One region of the Peribacillus sp. TE19612 genome, then DNA from elsewhere that is predicted to be linked to it. Evidence: a T-box and tRNA genes for the amino acid it is inferred to sense, from the RefSeq annotation. Region 1 holds a T-box; the other holds one or more tRNA genes.
What was found. The T-box of region 1 lies ahead of ACZ9AO_RS04045 (valine--tRNA ligase). A T-box ahead of a tRNA ligase gene usually reads a tRNA of that ligase, here a tRNA-Val.
Positions count from the first base shown of each region.

Region 2: it encodes a tRNA-Val, which carries the amino acid that the T-box ahead of ACZ9AO_RS04045 (valine--tRNA ligase) is inferred to sense. The anticodon was not compared.

Region 1 is NZ_JBWCCL010000002.1:142,249-153,302, forward strand. Features, by position in the region: gene ACZ9AO_RS04015 (uroporphyrinogen-III synthase) at 1-167, shown strand, start outside; gene hemB (porphobilinogen synthase) at 164-1,156, shown strand; gene hemL (glutamate-1-semialdehyde 2,1-aminomutase) at 1,197-2,486, shown strand; gene spoVID (stage VI sporulation protein D) at 2,881-4,272, shown strand; gene ysxE (spore coat protein YsxE) at 4,368-5,438, shown strand; gene ACZ9AO_RS04040 (hypothetical protein) at 5,495-5,686, opposite strand; T-box leader at 5,913-6,141, shown strand; gene ACZ9AO_RS04045 (valine--tRNA ligase) at 6,184-8,835, shown strand; gene ACZ9AO_RS04050 (ATP-grasp domain-containing protein) at 8,892-9,737, opposite strand; gene ACZ9AO_RS04055 (ATP-grasp domain-containing protein) at 9,706-10,647, opposite strand; gene ACZ9AO_RS04060 (bifunctional folylpolyglutamate synthase/dihydrofolate synthase) at 10,746-11,054, shown strand, end outside.
Region 2 is NZ_JBWCCL010000011.1:138,328-149,381, reverse strand. Features, by position in the region: gene yjcZ (sporulation protein YjcZ) at 33-185, shown strand; gene spoVIF (sporulation-specific transcription regulator SpoVIF) at 299-553, shown strand; gene ACZ9AO_RS19525 (ATP-dependent helicase) at 674-2,947, opposite strand; gene ACZ9AO_RS19520 (hypothetical protein) at 3,098-3,394, shown strand; gene ACZ9AO_RS19515 (spore coat protein) at 3,449-3,937, opposite strand; gene ACZ9AO_RS19510 (hypothetical protein) at 4,172-4,435, opposite strand; gene ACZ9AO_RS19505 (GNAT family N-acetyltransferase) at 4,595-5,056, opposite strand; gene ACZ9AO_RS19500 (YjcG family protein) at 5,028-5,543, opposite strand; gene ACZ9AO_RS19495 (alpha/beta hydrolase) at 5,632-6,354, opposite strand; gene ACZ9AO_RS19490 (phosphatidylglycerophosphatase A family protein) at 6,545-7,102, shown strand; gene ACZ9AO_RS19485 (hypothetical protein) at 7,120-7,341, opposite strand; gene ACZ9AO_RS19480 (hypothetical protein) at 7,846-8,331, shown strand; gene ACZ9AO_RS19475 (hypothetical protein) at 8,277-8,888, shown strand; tRNA gene ACZ9AO_RS19470 (tRNA-Val) at 9,174-9,245, shown strand; gene ACZ9AO_RS19465 (GNAT family N-acetyltransferase) at 9,547-10,080, shown strand; gene ACZ9AO_RS19460 (SDR family oxidoreductase) at 10,219-10,992, shown strand.

The DNA of each region.
Region 1 (11,054 bases):
TAGACCGGATCATCATCGCCTGCATCGGGCCGATTGCCGCTAAAACGGCTGAAAAACATGGGCTATCCGTCGATGTCTGTCCAGATGTTTATACGACGGATGCCATGGTTGCGGAGATAATACGCTTTATCTTGAAAAGAAATAAAAAGGGAGGAACTTTCAAATGAAAAACATTCCATTCAATCGCCACCGTCGCTTGCGTGCAAGTGCTGGCATGAGGGCTTTAGTTCGTGAAACACAATTGCATAAAGAGGATTTAATTTATCCGATCTTCGTCATCGACGGAAAAAATGTGAAAAATGAAATCAACTCCATGCCAGGTATCTATCAGCTATCCATGGATAATCTGGGGGCCGAAATGGATGAAGTCGTGAGTCTGGGCATTAAATCAGTCATTTTATTCGGTGTCCCTTTTGATCATGATAAAGACGAACAGGGAACAGGGGCATTTCATCACAACGGACTTGTGCAAGAGGCCACCCGCTTTATTAAAAAACAATATCCTGAAGTTATTGTCATAGCGGACACCTGCCTTTGCGAGTATACAAGCCATGGCCATTGCGGGGTCGTTGAAGGGGAAAAAATCCTTAATGACGCTTCTCTTGACCTGCTTGCCAAAACGGCAATCAGCCAGGCTGAGGCCGGCGCAGATATCATTGCGCCTTCCAATATGATGGACGGTTTCGTTGCGGCCATCCGTGCAGGTCTGGATGAAGCGGGTTATGAAGATATTCCGATCATGTCCTATGCGGTGAAATATGCTTCGGCTTTTTACGGCCCATTCCGTGATGCTGCGAATGGTGCGCCACAATTTGGCGACAGGAAAACTTACCAAATGGATCCCGCCAATCGCCTTGAAGCGTTTCGTGAAGCTGAATCCGATGTTGCTGAAGGTGCGGACTTCCTAATCGTGAAACCAGCCCTTTCCTACATGGACATCATCAGGGACGTTAAGAATAACTTTAATCTTCCGATCGTTTCCTATAATGTCAGCGGTGAATATTCAATGGTCAAAGCTGCTGCCCAAAACGGCTGGATTGATGAAAAAGCGATAGTGATGGAAATGCTGACAGGCTTGAAACGCGCAGGTTCCGACTTGATCATTACGTATTTTTCAAAAGAGGTAGCACGCTGGATAAACGAAGATAATCAATGATAAAAAAATATAACCTGTAATGGAAAAAGGGGATTGAATCATGCGGTCATATGAAAAATCGAAAAAAGCGTTTGCCGAAGCAAAAAATTTGATGCCAGGCGGCGTGAACAGCCCGGTACGTGCCTTCAAATCTGTGGACATGGATCCCATTTTCATGGAGCGTGGAAAAGGCTCGAAAATGTATGATATCGATGGAAATGAATATATCGACTATGTTCTTTCATGGGGACCGCTCATCCTGGGTCACACGAATGACCGTGTCGTGGAATCATTGAAAAAAGTAGCGGAGTCAGGTACAAGCTTTGGAACCTCTACACTGATTGAGAATGAACTGGCCAAGTTGGTCATGGAACGGGTGCCTTCGATTGAAATGATCCGGATGGTATCATCAGGAACCGAAGCGACGATGAGTGCGCTAAGGCTGGCACGAGGCATAACAGGCCGTGATAAAATCCTGAAATTCGAAGGTTCCTATCATGGCCATGGCGATTCATTGCTGATCAAAGCGGGTTCCGGCGTTGCAACATTAGGTTTACCGGATAGCCCTGGTGTACCGGAAGGCATTGCAAAAAATACGATTACCGTAGCATATAATGATCTTGCTGCAACCAAATATGCGTTTGAACAATTTGGCGAAGACATCGCCTGTATCATCGTAGAACCTGTTGCAGGGAACATGGGCGTGGTTCCGCCACAACCTGGTTTCCTCGAAGGCTTACGTGAAGTGACGACCCAATACGGAGCTCTATTGATCCTTGACGAAGTCATGACAGGGTTCCGTGTCGGCTATAATTGTGCACAAGGCTATTTTGGCATCGTACCTGACCTGACTTGCCTTGGGAAAGTAATTGGCGGCGGCTTGCCTGTCGGAGCATTCGGAGGCAAGCGCGAATTCATGGAACAAATTGCCCCGAGTGGGACAATCTATCAAGCGGGAACATTGTCTGGTAACCCTCTTGCCATGACGGCCGGCCTTGAAACGCTGAGCCAATTGACTCCAGAATCTTATGATGAGTTCACCCGAAAAGGGGATATGCTCGAAAAAGGAATTGGAGCGGCAGCGGATAAGTACGGTGTTCCCCATACATTCAACCGTGCCGGCTCCATGATTGGACTTTTCTTTACTAATGAAGATGTCATAAACTATGATACAGCGAAAACATCCGATTTAGAGTTCTTTGCTTCCTACTTTAGGGAAATGGCGAATCAAGGCATCTACTTGCCGCCGTCACAGTTTGAAGGGTTATTCCTTTCCACTGCACATAGTGATGAAGATATCGAAAAAACCATTGCAGCGGCAGAACAGGCTTTTGCCAAATTAAAAAAATGATTCAAGGCTTCATGAGCTACCGCGATATTCGATAATGATAAATTTGAACTGGCTACCATTTTTCCAAAAACTTTTGGAGAAAGGCAGCCAGTTTTTTTGAATTCAATCCGTATGTGTAAGAACCGTATTTAATTGGAGGTAGGTCGAAATAATTGGTAGAAAGCAAAATTAATAGGCCGTTGCGAATTAATATGGCGGTAGGTCGAGTCGGATTTTTCAAGCTGAATGTTATTCCCGCTTTATTTTAGCCTGAAAATTGAACCTCCTTCTTTTAAAAGGTTCAGGGAATACCTAAGGAGTGCTGCAAATGAAATTAAGGAATAAACAGCTTCCTGTCTTCATAGATTGATATTGGTATAGGTACCGTTTCATGAAGCTGAAAGGAGGAGTTGTCTTGTCGCAAGAAAATGAATCGTATTTACGATTTTCTTTAGAGGAATCCGTTTGGTTCCAGAAGGGACAGGAAGTGGCTGAGCTATACTCGATTTCCCTTGATCCAAATGTGTCGATTCAAGAAAGTGATCAATATGTTTTTATACGAGGCTCGTTAGATTTAAGCGGTGAATACAAAGACTCGCAAAATGGTGAAGAAGAGGAGTTTTCGCAGACCTTTTTGCCAAAAGCGGTTCAAAAGGTCGAGAGGCATCCCAATGGACTTAATGAGTTCACACACCGTTTTCCGGTTGATATAACGATTCCGAATAATCGGATTGCCTCTTTGGATGAGGTCGATGTCTCGATTCAAAGCTTTGACTATGCCATGCCAGAGCATAACTGCCTGAAATTGCAGGCGGACCTTTTGATAACCGGAATCTATAATGATTCATATGTGGAAGAACGGTTTGATACTGAGCAGGAAGTTGGGGAAACGGAGGATCAGGAAGAAACGGATGGGGAAAATGAGTCATATATTCCTTATGCAGCTGCAGTGCCGCCAATCCCGGATTTTCAGCCCGTTTTCCGTGATGAGGAGGAAGAAGAGTTATACGCGCCTTTTACTGCAGAGTCAAAACGGGTTTCTGAAGCAAATGAAGAAGAAGAAGAGGAACCGATTTATTTAAGCGATCAGCATAATGCTCCCGTTTTTGAAATTCCCGTTTCACCATATCCTGAAGAGGAGGAATGGGAAACGGAAGTGCATAGACAGGAAGAAGTCGAAGCTGTAGAGGAAGAAGTAATTGGTGATCCGCCTGACTCCACGGAAAAGGTACCTTTCATGGGAGAGGCAAAATTGGAGGAAGAACCAAGCAGGCAGGATTCCTTGGAGATTCCTAGAGTGACATTTATAGAAGAAGAACCAAGTCAAGCAACCAATCATCAAAGTAGCCCAGTTTCAAATGTAGAAACCGAGGATGTCATCCGGCAGGAAGACGATGCCGTTGCAGCGGGTCCTATCCTTAATGAGAATGTGAAGGTGGAGCAGGAAGAGGAATCCAATTCGTCCATAAGCGATCTATTCAAAAAGAGGGAAAGGCCTGCGCCTCCGGCTAAGGAGGGTAAGAATTTCAAAGGCAGGAAACAAGCAGCGGAACGTGATGAAAAAGAAATGGCCGATCAGGATGAAAAGCAGCTTTCCATCATGGATTTATTCGGACGGAAACAAGAAGAAGAACTGGTAAGGATGAAGGTTTGCATTGTTCAGCAAGGGGAAACGCTTGATGACTTGGCTCAGCGATATGATGTTACGGTTCAATCGATACTTTTCAGCAATGAATTGGAGTCGAATCAGAACGTCCATGAAGGGCAAGTCATTTATATACCGAAGGCGGTTGCGTATAAGAATTGACCGGGACAGAGAGCAGGGCATATGCTCTGCTCCTGTTTTTTAAATGCTAGAGGAATCGGATTGTTTAGTTTTTTTAGAGAAAGTGAGTGAGTCTCGTGAGGGAAAACGAGAATCAGCAGCCTGCCAATCGGGATCGGGACACGGAGACCGTATTGAAGGAATATGCCATGTATGTACAATATATTGAGGACTTTGGGCGTGTAAAAAAAGTATACAGTGATCGCGGTACATTTGCCTTGAAATCCATGTTACCGCATAACGGCATTGATTTTATCAAAAATGTTCAAAAACTGTATCATCGCGGCTATAATCGAATCGTTCCCATTTATCAAACGATGGATCAGCGTTACGCCGTTCTTCATAATGGACGTTTGTATTACCTGATGCCCTGGCTCAATGATGAAAGGGACGGGGAGCGCGATGAAAAGCATAAGCAATTGTTCAGGGAGCTTGCTCGGATGCATACACTTTCCGTTAAGGAAATACAAGTGGATATTGAGGAACGGGAAGCCCATTATGAGCGGACGCTTGATGCCTGGAATAACGAAAAGGAATTTATAGAAGAGTATATTGTCAGCTGTGAAAAGAAGTGGTATATGTCTCCATTCGAACTGACGGTTTGTTCTTTCTACACTGATATTTCACAGGCGCTGAAGTACTCGATCAAGAAGTTTGAAACCTGGTATGAAAAAACGAAGGATAGTGAAAAGGTTCGAACCGTGGTAACGCACGGAAAGGTTTCTTTGAAGCATTTCGTTTATGATGAGCGGGGATATGGCTACTTCATCAATTTTGAGAATTCGAATACGGCTCCGCCGCATTTCGATTTACTGCCATTTCTCGTTAAATCGGCCAGGACCTATCCTGTCCAATGCGATGACTGTGTTGACTGGCTATATAACTATTTTCGTTATTTTCCGTTAAAAGAAGAAGAATTACTGCTCATGCAAAGTTATCTGGCATTCCCTGGATCAGCTTTGGAATTAGTGAAGGGTTATTCCGATGGCAGGGGCCATCGTTCAGAGCTTGATAATGTTACTCAACTGCAGCGGCAATTTTGGCTATTGAAAAATATTGAATATATGGTGATGAGAATCGAAGAAATCGAACAGAAGAAAAAGGCCGCTGCCGAGGCTGCCAAAGAAGAACAATCACCCCCAAGCTAAATATACATGATTGGATCATCTCCAGTCATGTATATTTTTTTGCTGTAAGGGAATAATTAAATCCATTCGAAATACAAAGACATGGCCAGGAAAATAAACGCGATAAGCAGGAGCATATCGAAGAAAGTCGGGAAAATCAGCGTACGTAATCCTTGGAATACGATAAAGGGGACGATGAACTGCTGGCAGACACCGCGGAATTTTTTCACCCAAGGCGGTAAAGTATAGGGAGTATATCTTCGCTTCATATTATTACCTTCCTTTTTAGGACTTCTTATATTCTATGGGTGGGCAGTGAAAAAGGTGAAACAGCCGTCACATTCACTGTTCCTGGAGGATAAAATAAAGAAAATGAACATGAATGCATCAAATGGGATGATTCCTGAGAAAGTAAGCGAAAAGATGATTGACTGGAGCCCCATGTTTTTTGTACTATATACTATATGCATTCAATGTTTTTACATATGAATATAAATCAATGCAAAGACCGGAAATAGTAAGATGAAATGCACTTTTCAGAGAGGAAACCAAATTGGTGCGAGGTTTCCAGGCAGCAGCATCCGAAGTCGTCCGCGAGCAGTCTTCGTGAACTTCTTAGTAGCGAAGGCCGGTGAAGAGCCGTTATCCGATTTGAGAGCCGAAAGGGATTTTTTTCTTTTTCGGAAAAAAGGTGGCACCGCGAACAACTTCCTTCGTCCTTTTGTGATGATGGAAGTTTTTTTTATGCCCAAAAGGAGGAAATGATATGGAAGAGAACCAAATTTCAATGCCGACTAAATATGATCCGCAGACGATAGAGAAAGGCCGCTACAAATGGTGGCTTGATGGAAAGTTTTTCGAAACGACAGGTGACGATAAAAAAGAACCATATACGATTGTCATCCCGCCGCCTAACGTTACAGGTAAGCTGCATCTTGGCCACGCTTGGGATACGACACTTCAAGATATATTGACACGCATGAAAAGGATGCAGGGCTATGATGTTTTATGGTTACCAGGCATGGACCATGCCGGTATCGCCACTCAAGCGAAAGTAGAACAGAAACTTCGTGCGGATGGCGTGAGCCGTTATGACCTTGGGCGTGAAAAATTCGTGGAAGAGACATGGAAATGGAAAGAGGAATATGCGAGCCATATCCGTGAACAATGGTCAAAGCTAGGTCTTGGACTTGATTATACACGTGAACGTTTCACTCTGGATGAAGGGCTTTCAAAAGCAGTACGCGAAGTGTTCGTTTCGCTTTATAACAAGGGCTTGATTTATCGCGGCGAATACATCATCAACTGGGATCCATCAACGAAAACGGCGTTATCCGATATCGAGGTTATTTACAAAGATGTGCAGGGCGCATTTTACCATATGAAATATCCATTGGTTGACGGATCGGGTGAAATTGAAATTGCCACCACCCGTCCAGAAACGATGCTTGGCGATACTGCTGTTGCTGTACACCCTGAAGATGACCGTTATAAACACTTGATCGGCAAAAAGGTCCGCTTGCCAATTACAGGCCGGGAAATCCCGATTGTCGGTGATGATTATGTCGATATGGAATTCGGTTCAGGCGCGGTCAAAATTACTCCTGCTCATGACCCGAATGACTTCGAAATCGGGAACCGTCACGATTTGGAGCGCATCCTTGTCATGCATGAAGATGGCTCGATGAATGAAAAGGCCGGTAAATATGAAGGCATGGACCGTTTTGAATGCCGTAAGCAAATCGTCAAGGACCTTCAGGAAGAAGGAGTACTCTTCAAAATCGAAGATCACCTTCACTCAGTAGGCCATTCAGAGAGAAGCGGTGCTGTTGTTGAACCATATCTTTCGACGCAATGGTTCGTTAAAATGCAGCCGCTGGCTGATGCTTCCGTTGAGCTTCAAAAAGGAACCGATGAGGAAAAAGTTCATTTCGTACCGGACCGTTTCGAGAAAACGTACCTGCATTGGATGGAAAATATCCGCGACTGGTGCATTTCCCGTCAGCTTTGGTGGGGTCACCGGATTCCCGCCTGGTACCATAAAGAAACAGGTGAAGTGTATGTAGGTCATGAAGAGCCTGCGGACGCTGAAAACTGGGAACAAGATACAGATGTCCTTGATACATGGTTCAGCTCGGCATTATGGCCGTTCTCGACTATGGGCTGGCCTGACAAGGACAGTGTCGATTTCCAACGTTACTATCCAACCGGGGCACTTGTGACAGGCTATGATATTATTTTCTTCTGGGTATCGAGGATGATTTTCCAAGCTCTTGAGTTCACAGGTGAACGACCATTTGAAGATGTGCTGATCCACGGTCTGGTTCGTGACGAACAGGGGCGCAAGATGAGTAAATCGCTTGGCAATGGTGTCGATCCGATGGATGTCATCGATCAATACGGTGCCGATTCCCTGCGTTACTTCTTATCTACGGGCAGCTCGCCAGGCCAGGACCTCCGTTATAGTACGGAAAAAGTCGAAGCAGTTTGGAATTTCTCCAATAAGATTTGGAACGCATCCCGTTTTGCTTTGATGAACATGAATGGCATGACGTATGACGAAATCGATTTAAGTGGTGAGAAGTCTGTGGCCGATAAGTGGATCTTGACGCGTTTGAATGAAACGATTTCCAACGTAACCAGACTTGCGGACCGTTATGAGTTTGGTGAAGTGGGCCGTGTGCTATACAACTTCATTTGGGATGACTTCTGTGACTGGTATATTGAAATGGCGAAGCTTCCGCTATATGGAGAAGACGAAGCGGCTAAGAAAACGACGCGCTCGATCTTGGCGTATGTACTGGATAATACAATGAGATTGTTACACCCGTTCATGCCGTTCATTACCGAAGAAATCTGGCAGAACCTACCGCATCAAGGTGAGTCCATCACTGTTGCCGCTTGGCCGGAAGTGAATGAAGAGTTGACAGATACAGCTGCAGCCGAGGAAATGAAGCTGCTTGTTGAAATCATCCGCTCCGTCCGTAATATCCGTGCTGAGGTGAACACACCGCTAAGCAAAAAAATCAATTTGATTTTAAAAGCGAAAGATGAGGCCATCTTAGCGACATTACAGAAAAACAGCAGCTATATCGAGCGTTTCTGTAATCCTGAACAATTGACGATCGGAATCGAAGTCGAAGAGCCTGCTCAAGCCATGACAGCTGTCGTAACTGGTGTAGAACTAATCCTTCCGCTTACAGGACTGATCAATATTGACGAAGAAGTGAAACGTCTTGAAAAAGAACTCGACAAACTTAATAAAGAAGTTGAGCGTGTACAGAAGAAATTAGGCAACGAGGGCTTCGTTAAAAAGGCGCCGGCAAGCGTCATCGAAGAAGAACGTGCCAAGGAAAAAGACTATAGCGAAAAACGCGACTCTGTAATCCACAGGATCAGCGAACTGAAACAACTGTAAAACAAAAGGATGAACCAGCTTGAAGCCGGTTCATCCTTTTTCTGTTTAAAAGCTATTTAAGAAGAGGATATGCTTTCTTTTATGAATGTAAGGTACTCCCATACGATATTCATATCACTTAGTGCACTTAGTGTCCGGCTCCCGACGACATCCTCAATTTCGTTCAGCATGAGGCTGCCATCTTCGGCAAATATGAAATCGATACCGACCAGGCCGAAATCAAATGACCTCATTACTCTTTCAACAAGGGCTAATTCAGCTGCAGTCAGCTCATATAGCGAAGCCGATCCGCCCAGCGTATAATTTGCCTTGAAACTGGAAGCGGATTCCCTGAGTACAGCAGCCTTCACTTTATTACCAACCACAAAAACGCGGATATCCCTACCGAATAAGCCAGGTTTTTGGACTATCCAATTCCCATCATTCAGTTGGGCAAGATCATCGGCATGCTCGATTAGAAATACTTGTTTCCCGCCGCGGCCGCTAGTTTCTTTAGCAATGAAAGGGAGCTCCATGTCATTGGCACTCGGCTTTCCGTTACAATAAACGGTATCGGCCATTGGAATCCCCAGCGAGGACAAATATTGATGCGTCTTTGCTTTGTCATTCGCGATTTCCGATACGAAGGAGGAGTTAAAGCAAGCAATCCCCAATTGCTCAAGTTGCTTTGTAAAAAAAGGATCGATGGTCCGGACGATGGCAAAGTCCGGCAATGAAATTGGCTGCATCTCATGTTCAACATATAACTTGTTGAAACGATGACCGATCCTAAGGTCTTCCCGAAAGTGAAAGTGTAAATCAAGATCAAGCTTACTGGCTTCGTCAAGCATCCAATCTATGTATCCTTTATTTTTCAAGGCATCCTCACGGTTATAAATCAACCAGCCTGCTTGTTTTTTCATCAGATGCACTTCCTTTTCCTAATTCTTTCAAGATATGATCGAACATGCTATCGGCGATGTTGATGCCTGTACATTCATAAATGTTCAATAAATGCGAATTTGAATTCACTTCGCACAAAAGCGGACCTTCTTCACCAAACAGCAAATCGACGCCAGCGAAGTCGGCACCCAGAATTTGCGCACATCGAATGGCAAGTTGTGCTTCTTCACTGGTGGGGATATATGGTGCAGCCTGCCCCCCGGCAGTCATATTAGCTCGGAAGTCCTGCTCGGAATGACGTTGCATCGCTGCTATGACTTGATTGCCCACGACATTCACGCGAATATCCCGACCTTTACTGTGCTCGATGAATTCCTGGATGATAAATGGTTTGTGGCCAAGATCACGGATCGTCTTTAGTAACTCATCCTCTGTTTGGATTAAATATACTTGTTCCCCAAAAGAACCGTAAGCTTCCTTAACGATAAGAGGATACCCGAGTTCATTGCCGATTTGGATAAAAGCATCCATATTGACCCTTTCAATCCCTTCGTACGTAAAAGGGGGAAATATGGTTTTCGGCATCGGTATCCCATGCCCTGTTAAGGCTTGATGTGTTTTTGCTTTGCTGTCGCATATATCGATTGCTGCACTGCTGTTATATACGGGGATGCCGAGCAATTCCAAATGGCGCGCCAAATGAATGTCTTTATCCATGAACAGAACAAAATCCGGCAGCTTATCAAAGGTTCCTTTAAGCAGCGGCACTCCTTTTTCGATTATGGGCATGAGATCTGAATTGCGGATAAGGGTTGCCATGATATCTTTTCTTTCAGCCGCCTCTTTAATGAACAAAGCTAAACTGGAAAACTTATCATGCTGTAAATAGCCGTTGACGACAATCCAACAGCGGAAATCTGAAGGTTTCATGGTAAAACACTACCTTTCATCTAGGTTAATCGTTCATATATTGATAAAATAATCTTAACGCATAAGAGCGGTATAAAGAAAGAGGAGGCTTCACGATAATGGTTACAACCATGAAAGAAATCAATCAATTTTTTGAACGGCGCCAAGTTCAATTGGGCATGAATTTTGGCCTGTCACGGATGGAAACTTTGTTAACTGAATTAGGCGACCCGCACAAGGAGCTAAAGTATATTCACATTGCAGGGTCCAACGGGAAAGGATCGACACTGCAATATATTAAAGAAATTCTGCTTGCCCAAGGGATTCGGGTCGCTTCCTTCACATCTCCTTATTTAATACGGATGAATGAACAGCTGAAGGTGAATGAGGATGAAATCAGTGATCAGGATTTCATCGATGTCTTCCGG
Region 2 (11,054 bases), on a different contig from region 1:
CAGTAAGCTTTAGCGAGAGCGAGGTGATATGTATGTTTGGTTTTGGTGGCTACGGTTGTTGTGGCGGCAGCGGTTATGGATACGGCGGCGGTTATGGCGGAGGATACGGTGGCGGCGCTTCCACTTTCGCGATAATCGTTGTATTGTTTATCCTATTGATCATTGTAGGGGCTTCTTTCTGCTAAGGCGTAAAAGGAATGGGCAGAAGAAGCCTATTCCTTTTATTTTTTTTGTATGGGCCTAGCACTTTTTTCTGATAATGCCATAGGATAGGTACAGAAAAGGGAGGGGCTTAAGTATGGATAATAACTTTTTTAAAAACATAGAAGGTAAAACCGGCGTAAATATGAAAGATGTATTAGAATTGGCAAACTCGCTGCAAGGAGCCAACTTCAAAGATGAAACAACGGTTAGAAACGTCATTAAGCGCGTTTCAAAAATAGCGAATAAGCCGGTCAATAAGGAAACGGAAGATAAAATCGTACATTCCATCGTAGCTGAAGGGAATAAACTTGATTTCGGGACGATATCCAATATGATTAATAAAAAATGAAAAAGGGCCTGCTATCATGCAGGCCTTCAGACTGCAGACAAACTTGAAAAAAAGCTAGTTTGCCTGCAGTTTTTTAATTTTAAAAAGTCCATTTGCAAGATTTATAGCGTCGGCTTTTGGTCAAAGCTTCAGGAAACGTGATGGATGGGCAGTCCGTCCGCGTCTAGTTTGCAGGATGGAAAGGTAAAGATCCTTTTTAGCCCTGGTTGCCGCTACATAGAGCAATCGTCTTTCCTCTTCAAGAGGGGATAGTTCCCCTTTTCGGTAAGATTCAAGTGCGAAATCATGAGGAATGCTGCCATCGACAGCAGCAAGGACATATACGGTTTGATATTCAAGCCCTTTGGAACGATGTATGGTGGTAAGCTGTATGGCATCCTTAAAGTGTTTCGATAGCTGTTTAATCTCTTGGACCATCGCAGTCATATGATCGACATGTTCAATGAAAGCGGCAACGGTTGGAAAACGATTTGCCGCCACCTTTAAGTCACGGATGTCATCGGACCCTTTTTCCAGGTTCGCATCATTACCGCGTTTTTTTACATATTCCTGGTATCCTAAATCTTTCTCGATGATCTCTAATGCTACGAGTGGCGACATAATTTTTAAAGACCGAATCTGTCCCGGAATCGTTTTTAATTTTCGTTCTTGAAAAGCATGTCCAGTCTTAACAAAAGCAAATGCATCGATGAAATCACAATCCTGCAATATTGTCATTGCTTTTAACTCTTGTAATATACTTTGCTTTAAGAATAGGGAGGAAAGGACATCTGATGCTGCCTTGCTGTCATGCGGGAACAAACTCAAGCGCATAAAGGCAAGCATGCCGCGAATAACCTTGCGCTGATAAAACGAATCCGCATCCTTTTCAATGACGAATGGCAGATTCGAAGCGGCTAGCCGTTCAAAAATGGCCCTGGACATCGTGTGTGTCCTATACAATACTGCAAAGTCCCCAGGGTTTGCTCCCTTGGATATTTTCTCTTGGATATCGGATACGATCATCGTCGCTTCCAATTCTTCATCATAAGGATAAAATAAAACAGGTGGATTTCCTGAATCATGCTGTGCCCTCATCTTTTTCTCCATCCGGTTCTGGTTTCGCTTGATCAAGCGGTTCGCCGTAGCGACAATTTCATGGGAAGAGCGGTAATTCTCCGTCAGCTTCACCACTTGGGATCGAGGGAAGTCATGATTGAAATTCAAAATATACTTCGGATCGCTTCCACGGAATGAATAGATGGATTGGTCATCATCTCCAACCGCACATACATTTTTTGAATCAGCAGATAGGAGTTTTATCAATTCATATTGAACTTTATTAATATCCTGAAACTCATCGACCAAAAAATAGTTAAACCTTTGCTGATATTTCTTTAAAAATTCCGGATTATTTTTAAAAAATACATAACAGCCTACAAGCATATCATCGAAATCATACTTCCCTGTTTGCTGTTTATATTCTTCATATTTCTTATATAAATGTAAACAGGATTTCTCCCAATCGTCCTTAGGCTGGATATCTTCCGGAAAAGCCAATGAGTTTTTCCATAGTCCAATTTGTTGAAGGGCCTGATCATATGCAAATTCCTTATCATCAAGTTCCAATTCCCTGCCAGCCTGTTTCAATACCTTTTCTTTTTCCCACTCCCACTTCAATAGGAAATCACGCTGCCATTTGGCTGGTTCATGGAAAATCAGGATTTTATAAAAGATGCTATGAAATGTCCCGCTAACGATTTGAGAAACAAGGGAAGGAGTCATATTGGGATAGCCGAGCAGACGCTGCTGCATTTCCTTTGCGGATTTCGCCGTAAATGTTACAAGCATGATACTTTTTGGATCAATCTTTTTCACTGAGAGCATATAGGCAGTACGTACTGTCAATACGCGGGTTTTCCCGCTGCCTGCTCCTGAAAGGACAAGGATGGGTCCATCGATCGACATTGCCGCCTTGAGTTGCTCTGCATCGAGAACAGCCCCTGAAGAGGATAATTCTTGAAAGTATGGTTCCTCTGATTGTGCCAGGTCATATGTTTTATCTGAATATTTCGGATTGCCGGTTATGGGACGGCTTTTAAGGAAAGGTTCAGTAATGGTTTTCGTTTCAGTAATGGTTCGTGATGTAGGAATTCTAAAACCATTCTGTTCCATATATTCTAATGGCTTATCTTTATTTATTGATTCTGAAATTGGCATTTCACAGGGTCCCTGCGATGGGTCGCTATGATAAAAATAAGGTGTCTCATGGATTCCAATAAATAATTTCACTGGTTTATGACAAATGATACAAGAAAGCTGATCACGTTTTCCCTTTTCAAAAAGTGTCTGCAGCTCACCAGCTGAAACGGTATGTAAATGTACGATTTCATTGCCAGATTTTGCTTGATTCATATAAATGGATACCTCTAATCTATTAAAAATATCGGCAATACTCATCATACCAGAAGATTAGGAAAAAAGAATGTGGAAATCATGTTTAAATATTGTTTAGGCAGGGTAATTAAATGACAACATAACTATTTCATATAAGGAGGGGTTACTATGGGATATATAGCACCTGTCACACAATTTGATTATATTCAATATGCCAACCGGACGGTCGAAGCTGCAGGGAAAGTAAGAATTGTTAAAGGAGCGGCACCCATTCAACCCATCCGTTTTGATCAGGTGTTGGAAAGGGAAAGGGAAAGCGTTGAAGGATTACACCAAATTCAAGATAATGATCGGGTAGGTACATATGGAGCAGGCTCATATAAACATGAAATAGGCAGGAGCGTCAGGAAAGATTTAACGCCTGGAATGACAGGAAAAGGCAGGTTCATCAACGAAATTGTCTAGTACCTCCAGAAAGACAAAAGAGGACACGTGAAGTGTCCTTTTTGTGTTGATTTCTTAAAGAATGTCTATTTCCACGATTAGGGCTAACAATAGTTGCAATAAAAGTTGGATGTTAAGAGCGATTTGTGCATCAGTTGTTGTAATGTCGATATCACGGCTGTTTTCAACAATTGTTTTTTGGCGCGTGATTTGTTTAACATTAGAAGATTGGATTAATTGTTGAGTGATCTTGTCAGCATTATCAGCATCTGCAACGGAAATGCTTACGATGACCGCAATTGCAGCTTGTAGAGCAGCTTGTAGTGAGAGGGCCGCTTTAACATCCGTTGAAGTGATATTTACATTACAAGAATCTTTAATGTAAATAAGTTCTTCAGAAAGCTGAACTTGATTATTATCCTGTCTTGCATCTTGGTCAATCTTTGTGTCATCGTCGTTACAGAATCCTGAAAGGGGATGTCTGGAAGCGGAATCTAGAGCCGACCATGACCTTTCAGAGTCATCATGTGTGTTACAATTGCTACGATATACATTTTGGTTCATGTTGTTTTTTCCTCCTTAGGTTTTATTCCCTATTAAAATATGCTTTGATGGTTAATCGGGTTGGACGAATAAATCAGTTCATTCGTCTATTTTTTAAAATACTTAGAGAAAGTATTAGTGTGTGGGGGATGAATAATAAAGAAGCTGGAGCTTTAGGAATGAAATGTAAGTGCTGCTATGTCTCGGTTTACTTATTTCTCGCCAGCAAGTAAGGTGATTAGGTGATATGGTGCGTCATTTATCTTTGGAATCCGTGAATTTGTTGTGAATGGAATTGGTAACTGGATTAACATCATGTTCCGTGATGTTCTTTTCTTGGTTTATGATTTTTAGTGATTGCTCTTGTAAATAACGAACGGTTTCTTTAAGGTTGTTTCTCTCTTTTTCAGTTAGATCGACCTTTTCCTTTTTGAAACCATGCTTTCTCAAAGTCCTCGAAACCAGCAGTTCCATCAGTCTTTTTTGAGACTCATCCAGGTTAAAATCATTGTTACCCATAAAATTTTCCCTCCTTCTTGCTTTCTATATATAGACTATGTATTTTTGATGAGATTGCCATTGAACGGAAATGGTTTTTTTCATAAAACGATAATTTAAGTCCATGAACGAACAAAAAAAGCTGTCCAATCAGAAGACTGAAAGGACAGCTTTTTTATATCATAAAATGGTTTTCTTCATCGTTTTATGAGGAATGCCAGCATCCATGAATTCGTCGGAAACGATCTCATACCCTAATTTTGAATAAAAAGGGATGGCATGCACTTGGGAATCAAGCTTCAATTGTGGCACTTCCTGCTGGATTGCGTATTCCTCAATAGCATTCATGATCATGGCGCCGGCACCATTCTTACGGCCCGATGATAGTACACAAATGCGCTGTACTTTACCGATGTTGTCAATGACCCTGAAGCGGCCGGCACCGATTGGCTGATGCTGCTCATCATATAAAACGAAATGTGTGGACTCTTTTTCATATTCATCGATCTCTTCTTCAAGAGGGACGTTTTGTTCTTGGACGAACACTTTTCTTCGAATCATATATGCGTTTTCAAGCTCTTGGCTGTTCTCTGCGATTTTTACAAACACGAAATCATTCAGCTCCCAATCTAAATGTTTCATAAACGGTCCATGCCCCGTCTTCAAGTTGATACAGCAAGTGAACTCGTTTCACCTCTTCTTCATGGCTGATGTCAAGCATGCTTAATTGGCCTAAAACATCAGAATGCTCATTATCGGATAAATCTTGAGCGATCGTAATATGCGGGACAAATGCATGTTCACTTTCACTTTTTATGAAATCCTCATTGTTAAGTGCATCATGCAGCTCTTGAAGCCCTTCGGATAATTCTACTTTGAAATAAATAGTATTGCTTACGGGTTGGAAAGACTTCGTTTTGGTTACGCTCATCGTAAAAGGCCTGCATTTTTGAGCAATGACTTTTAATTGTTCCGCGATTGTTGAAATTTCCATATCCGTCGCTTCGAACGTTGGTTTAAGCGTTAGATGCGGTGGTATGAAAGCATATTTCGTATCATACCGTTTGCGATAGGAGTTAGCTAAATCTTGAAGTTTTTTTGAAGGGAAAATTGCAACACCATATTTCATAAATAAAACCTCCTGATATTTTTTATTGTTGTATTATAGTTGGACATGTTTTTTCTTGAAACCATCCCAAACAGATGATTTCGAGTAATTAGAACATTTCCAATAGTGCTCGTTTCAAATCTGCCTGCCAGTATTTCCAGGTATGATTACCTTCAAATTCTTCATAGAAGCAAGGAAATCCTTTTTGGTTTATTAATTTATGCAATTCCCTATTTGGTTCTATGAAGTTTGCCTTATTGCCATCCGTCGTCGGTACATCTGTTTCACCCGTCCCGATCACATGGTAAAGTTCGAGGAGATGCGGATCCTCAAAATTACGTACAGCATCCATTACTGCTTCATTGGCAAGCGGGGACTGCATGATGCATTTCCCGAATGTATGCGGATACTGCAAAGCGGCCAATAAAGAAACTGTACCGCCTAGAGAGTCACCGATCAAAGTTCGACCATGTCCCATTTGATAGGTTGGGAATTCATCATCTAAAAACGGGACTAGTTCATGGGCAAGAAAACGTATGTATGCAATGTGCTGTTCCCCGTCCGGATGATATTTGCGCCTGCGGTCAAAGCGGTCTTTATAAGGAATTCCGACAATGATGATATTCTCGATCTCATCATTCCCTAACAGTTCATCTGCTACCCGACCGATTCGGCCCATTTGAAAATAATCACGGCCATCCTGAGCAATCACAAGCGAATATTTATACAATGGCGAATAATTAGCAGGCAAGTAGACAAGCAATTCCAATTCTTCTGCTAAAGCTTCGCTTTTAAACATGTACTCTTTAATTGTGCCTTTGCGTAAACTCATTCTCCCGCACCTCAATGATAATTAATAATGAAAAACAACTTACTTGATTATTTTAGCATAGCCTTGCAACTTTTTCCCGCGACAAGAATTTGGAATATAAAATTTTCGTTATATTTTCTAAAAATTTAAATTATAAGGTGCTATAATACAAGGATATAGAAAAATAATACAAAAAAAGGTGGCGAATAAAATGGCAGATGTACACGTGCACAGCAGGGAAGTGACAAAGGCGGCTAAACGAACATTATTGGAGCGTGGTGTCAGTGTGGAGGCAATTGCAAAAATCGTTTATGAATTGCAGTTCCCGTACAAAGCTGATCTTAAGCTGGAGGAATGCATCCACAGCGTTGAGCGTGTCCTGTTGAAAAGGGAAATTCAACATGCCATTTTAGTCGGTGTGGAGCTGGATAAACTGGCAGAGCAAAAAAAACTATCAGAACCCCTGCAATCGATTGTTGAATCAGATGAAGGGCTATTCGGAGTGGATGAAACGATTGCCTTTGGTGCAGTACTCGGTTACGGAAGCATTGCTGTAACGACCTTTGGCCATTTGGATAAAAATAAAATAGGCGTCATACACGAACTTGATAAGAAGCAAGAAGGAATCGTGCATACCTTCCTGGATGATATCGTTGCAAGCATTGCCGCGAGTGCCGCCTCAAGGTTAGCTCATCGTCTGAGAGATGAAGAAGAATCGTTAACTGAAGAGGAAAAGGACATCCAGGAAGAAGAAGAGTTAATAGGTTGAACCTTGAAGAGCAATCTTCAGCCAGACCTGTAAAACCTGGCCTTAATGAGGCGGGCAGAAAGGATGTTGGCTACTTTAAATGTCCGTTTTGTCTGCCTTAGAAAACAGAATGCGTGAATATGGCCTGGATAAATTTCAAGCACCTGGATTTTCCGTTGCGTAATCTTACCTTGTTCGGAGAGATAAATTATTTCTAATGGAGCATTTTCTTCCATATGTTTACGAAGTATATATTTCATTCCCAGTCACTCCTTTGCTGACTTGCTTGCTAACATTATATGCGAACATATGTTTTGTATGCAAGTGAAAAGGGAACCTTGGTTCTGTTTTGTTGTGAGGGTAAATGGAAGAAGATGAAATTATAACTTTTTTAATAAAATATGTATACTAACAAAAAAACAAAAAACATCAACCAAAACTGAAGTGCGATTATACCTCACCTCATTTTCAGATTGAGAATAAAGAATCTGTTTCCCCGATTATATCCACAAAAATCCCTTCCTTATTGTTAACGACCACCTTCTTAATAAGATATAAAATCCAGTAGATTTTTGCTGTTTGAGTTGGATTTATTTTCAAATTTGTAACATATGTACAAACATCTTTTCTTTTAATGAATAAAATAACCTGAAAATAAAAAAAGAAAAAGGTGATTATAATTAAAAATCATTATTCCATTTCACATTGTAATTCCTTTATAGACACCACATATCTTAATAAGAAATGTGTGCAAAAGAAACCGGATGATTGTCATAGCTGTCATAAGAAACACAATGACTGTATTTGTCATCAAAAGAAACAGGATGATTGTCATAGCTGCCATAAGAAACACAATGTCTGTATTTGTCACCAAAAGAAACCGGATGATTGTAATAGCTGCCATAAGAAACACAATGTCTGTATTTGCCACCAAAAGAAACCGGATGATTGTCATTGCTGTCATAAGAAACACAATGACTGTATTTGTCATCAAAAGAAACCGGATGATTGTCACTGCTGTCATAAGAAACACAATGACTGTATTTGTGAGCAAAAGAAAGATGATGACTGTCATTTGTGCCATAAGAAACATAATGACTGTATTTGTCATCAAAAGAAACCAGATGATTGTCATTGTTGTCATAAAAAACACAGTGACTGTATTTGTGAGCAAAAGAAAACCGATGACTGTCATTTGTGCCATAAGAAACATAATGACTGTCACTGTGACAATAAGAAACATAATCTAGTAAGAGCCTCTGCGTTCAGGGCTAATAAGAACACACCACAACTTTACGAAGCAGCGTTAACTCCCTCTGTAAAAGTTTTATTCCAAACTGAACAGTTTGATTTAGCAGATGAATATAATCCGCACATATCAACATTTATTCCAACTAAGGATGGAATTTATGAGATAACAGCAAAAGTCTCGTTTTGTCCGTCAAAAAGGAAAAGCGATGATTCCTCAAAAAACAAAAAAGATAATTGCAAATGTGATTATTGCAGTAAAAATAGTTGCAACTGTGATTATTGCAGAAAACATCATTCTTCAAAAGACAAAAAAAAGAATTCTTCAAAAGAAGGATATGTCGCATCCATTTCCATTAACGTAAATGGAGATAATTTAGATATTGTTAATGACTTCTTGAAGAAATCAAGACCTATTGGACTATCGGTTACTACAATCCTTCAGTTACAAGCAGGAGATCGGGTACAAGTATTATTTAGCGCAGATGCAAACGGAGAAATTTTAGCAGAAGCATCTTTAACAAACTTTCAGGCTGCTAGATTCCCTTCTCCAATGTAAAGATCTTTCTGCTTTAGCCTTAGATTGAGTAAATGGACATCATATTTGTTAATTAAAGTTGAGTAAATGTATGATTAGGAGCCTTGGATTCTATTCCGAGAAATTTTTGGGGTAAAATCGAACTTTCAGGGATTAACTCCTAAGACCACACTTTACGGAAAAAAACTTTTTTAGCAAAACTACTTGTTTTATTTTGAATACCACTATATAATAAATATTGTTCAGAAAAGAAGTCAGCAACTAAGTAAGTTTTAAACCAAGCTCTAAAGAGCTTGATTTACATACGACTTGTTAGCTCAGTGGGAGAGCACTTCCTTGACAGGGAAGGGGTCGTGGGTTCGAATCCCTCACAGGTCATCAACTTCCAAAGGCTCAAATCCTTGATATCACAAGGGTTTGGGTCTTTTTTGTTTTTAAAGATATAGTTCATTTTGTATTATTTACTCAATTGGTGGCGTAATGGTGGCGGATTGAGAAGGATTTAAACGTACTACAGGTCAATTATTTGTAATAATCGTGTGCTTTACTTTAAAAAGGGAGGTTGCTGAGGCAGCCTTTTTCTTATTGCACCACCGGGGCAGTTTAGTTCTATAAGAAACCTAATTACATTTATGGTATTATATGTAATAACAATATATAGAGCCTGGGGGAGTTATTAATGTTTCCAATATTAGAGACAGAAAGACTTATACTAAAAGAAATAACAAAAGAGGATGCAAAAGGTATTTTTGCTTGTTTTTCTAATAACGATGTAACACGTTATTATGGACAAGAAACATTACATAGTATAGAACAAGCAGAGAAGTTCGTTGACTTCTTTTCAAAAAACTACAATGAAAAAAGAGGCATACGCTGGGGGATTGAAAGAAAAGAGACAAAAGGCATAATTGGAACAATTGGCTTTAATGCTTGGTTACCTAAACATAAAAGAGCAGAAATAGGGTACGAAATCCATCCAGAGCAGTGGAGAAAAGGATATGTTTCAGAAGCAATATCTAAAGTTCTTTCATATGGTTTTGATGTTATGGATTTAACTCGTATAGGTGCTGTTGTATTTATTGATAATGAAGCATCTAATAGTTTACTAACTAAAATTGGTTTTCAAAAAGAGGGAGTTTTGAAGAAATATATGTATCAAAATGGTGAAGCACACGATACCTATGTCTATTCATTATTTGAAAGTAATAAGTAATTAAAGTTCTTCAGCCAATGGGTGCGTTAGCTGAAAATCAGAGCTGTCTTTATGGCAGCTTTTTCTTTATGCACCTATCTGGGCAGGTTAGTGAAGGATTAAGACTTAAATTTACTTTTGAAATGGAGGAATATTATAATGGACCAAATAAAAGGGAAAATTGCAATTATTACGGGCGTAAGCCGTCTGAAAGGGATTGGAGCTGCTATTTGTAATGAGTTAGCTGAATCGGGTTATCATATATTTTTTACTTATTGGACGGAATATGATAAAAAAATGCCTTGGAGCATTGAATTAGATGAGCCCATGAAATTAAAAGAAGAATTACTAAAAAAAGGTATTGAGGTATCATGTATGGAGTTGGATTTAACTCAACATGATGCACCTGAACAACTTATAAATAAAGTTTCTGAACAACTTGGTAAACCTGATATCTTGATTAATAACGCAGCATACTCAACTAACAACGATTTTTCTAATATAACTGCCGAAGAATTAGATAAACATTACATGGTAAATGTTCGTGCAACGACACTATTAAGTAGTAAATTTGCTCAAAGGTTTGATAAGAAATCAGGTGGAAGAATAGTCAATATTACTTCAGGTCAGTTTCAGGGACCAATGCCTGGTGAATTAGCATATGCAACAACAAAAGGAGCTGTTGATGCTCTAACTATTACATTGTCGGCTGAACTAGCCCCTTTAGGAATAACGGTTAATGCATTAAATCCAGGTCCAACTGATACAGGTTGGATGACAGAGGAAATAAAAAATGAATTAAAACCGATGTTTCCTTTCGGTAGGATAGGAAAACCGAGAGATGTTGCAAAAACTATTAAATTTCTAGTGAGCGATGAAGCAGATTGGATTACAGGTCAGATTATTCATTCAGAGGGTGGATTTAAAAGGTAAATTAAAAAAAGGCTTTGGTTTTAGAACCATTTGGTTGTATTGAATTCTAGGATAGATATTAA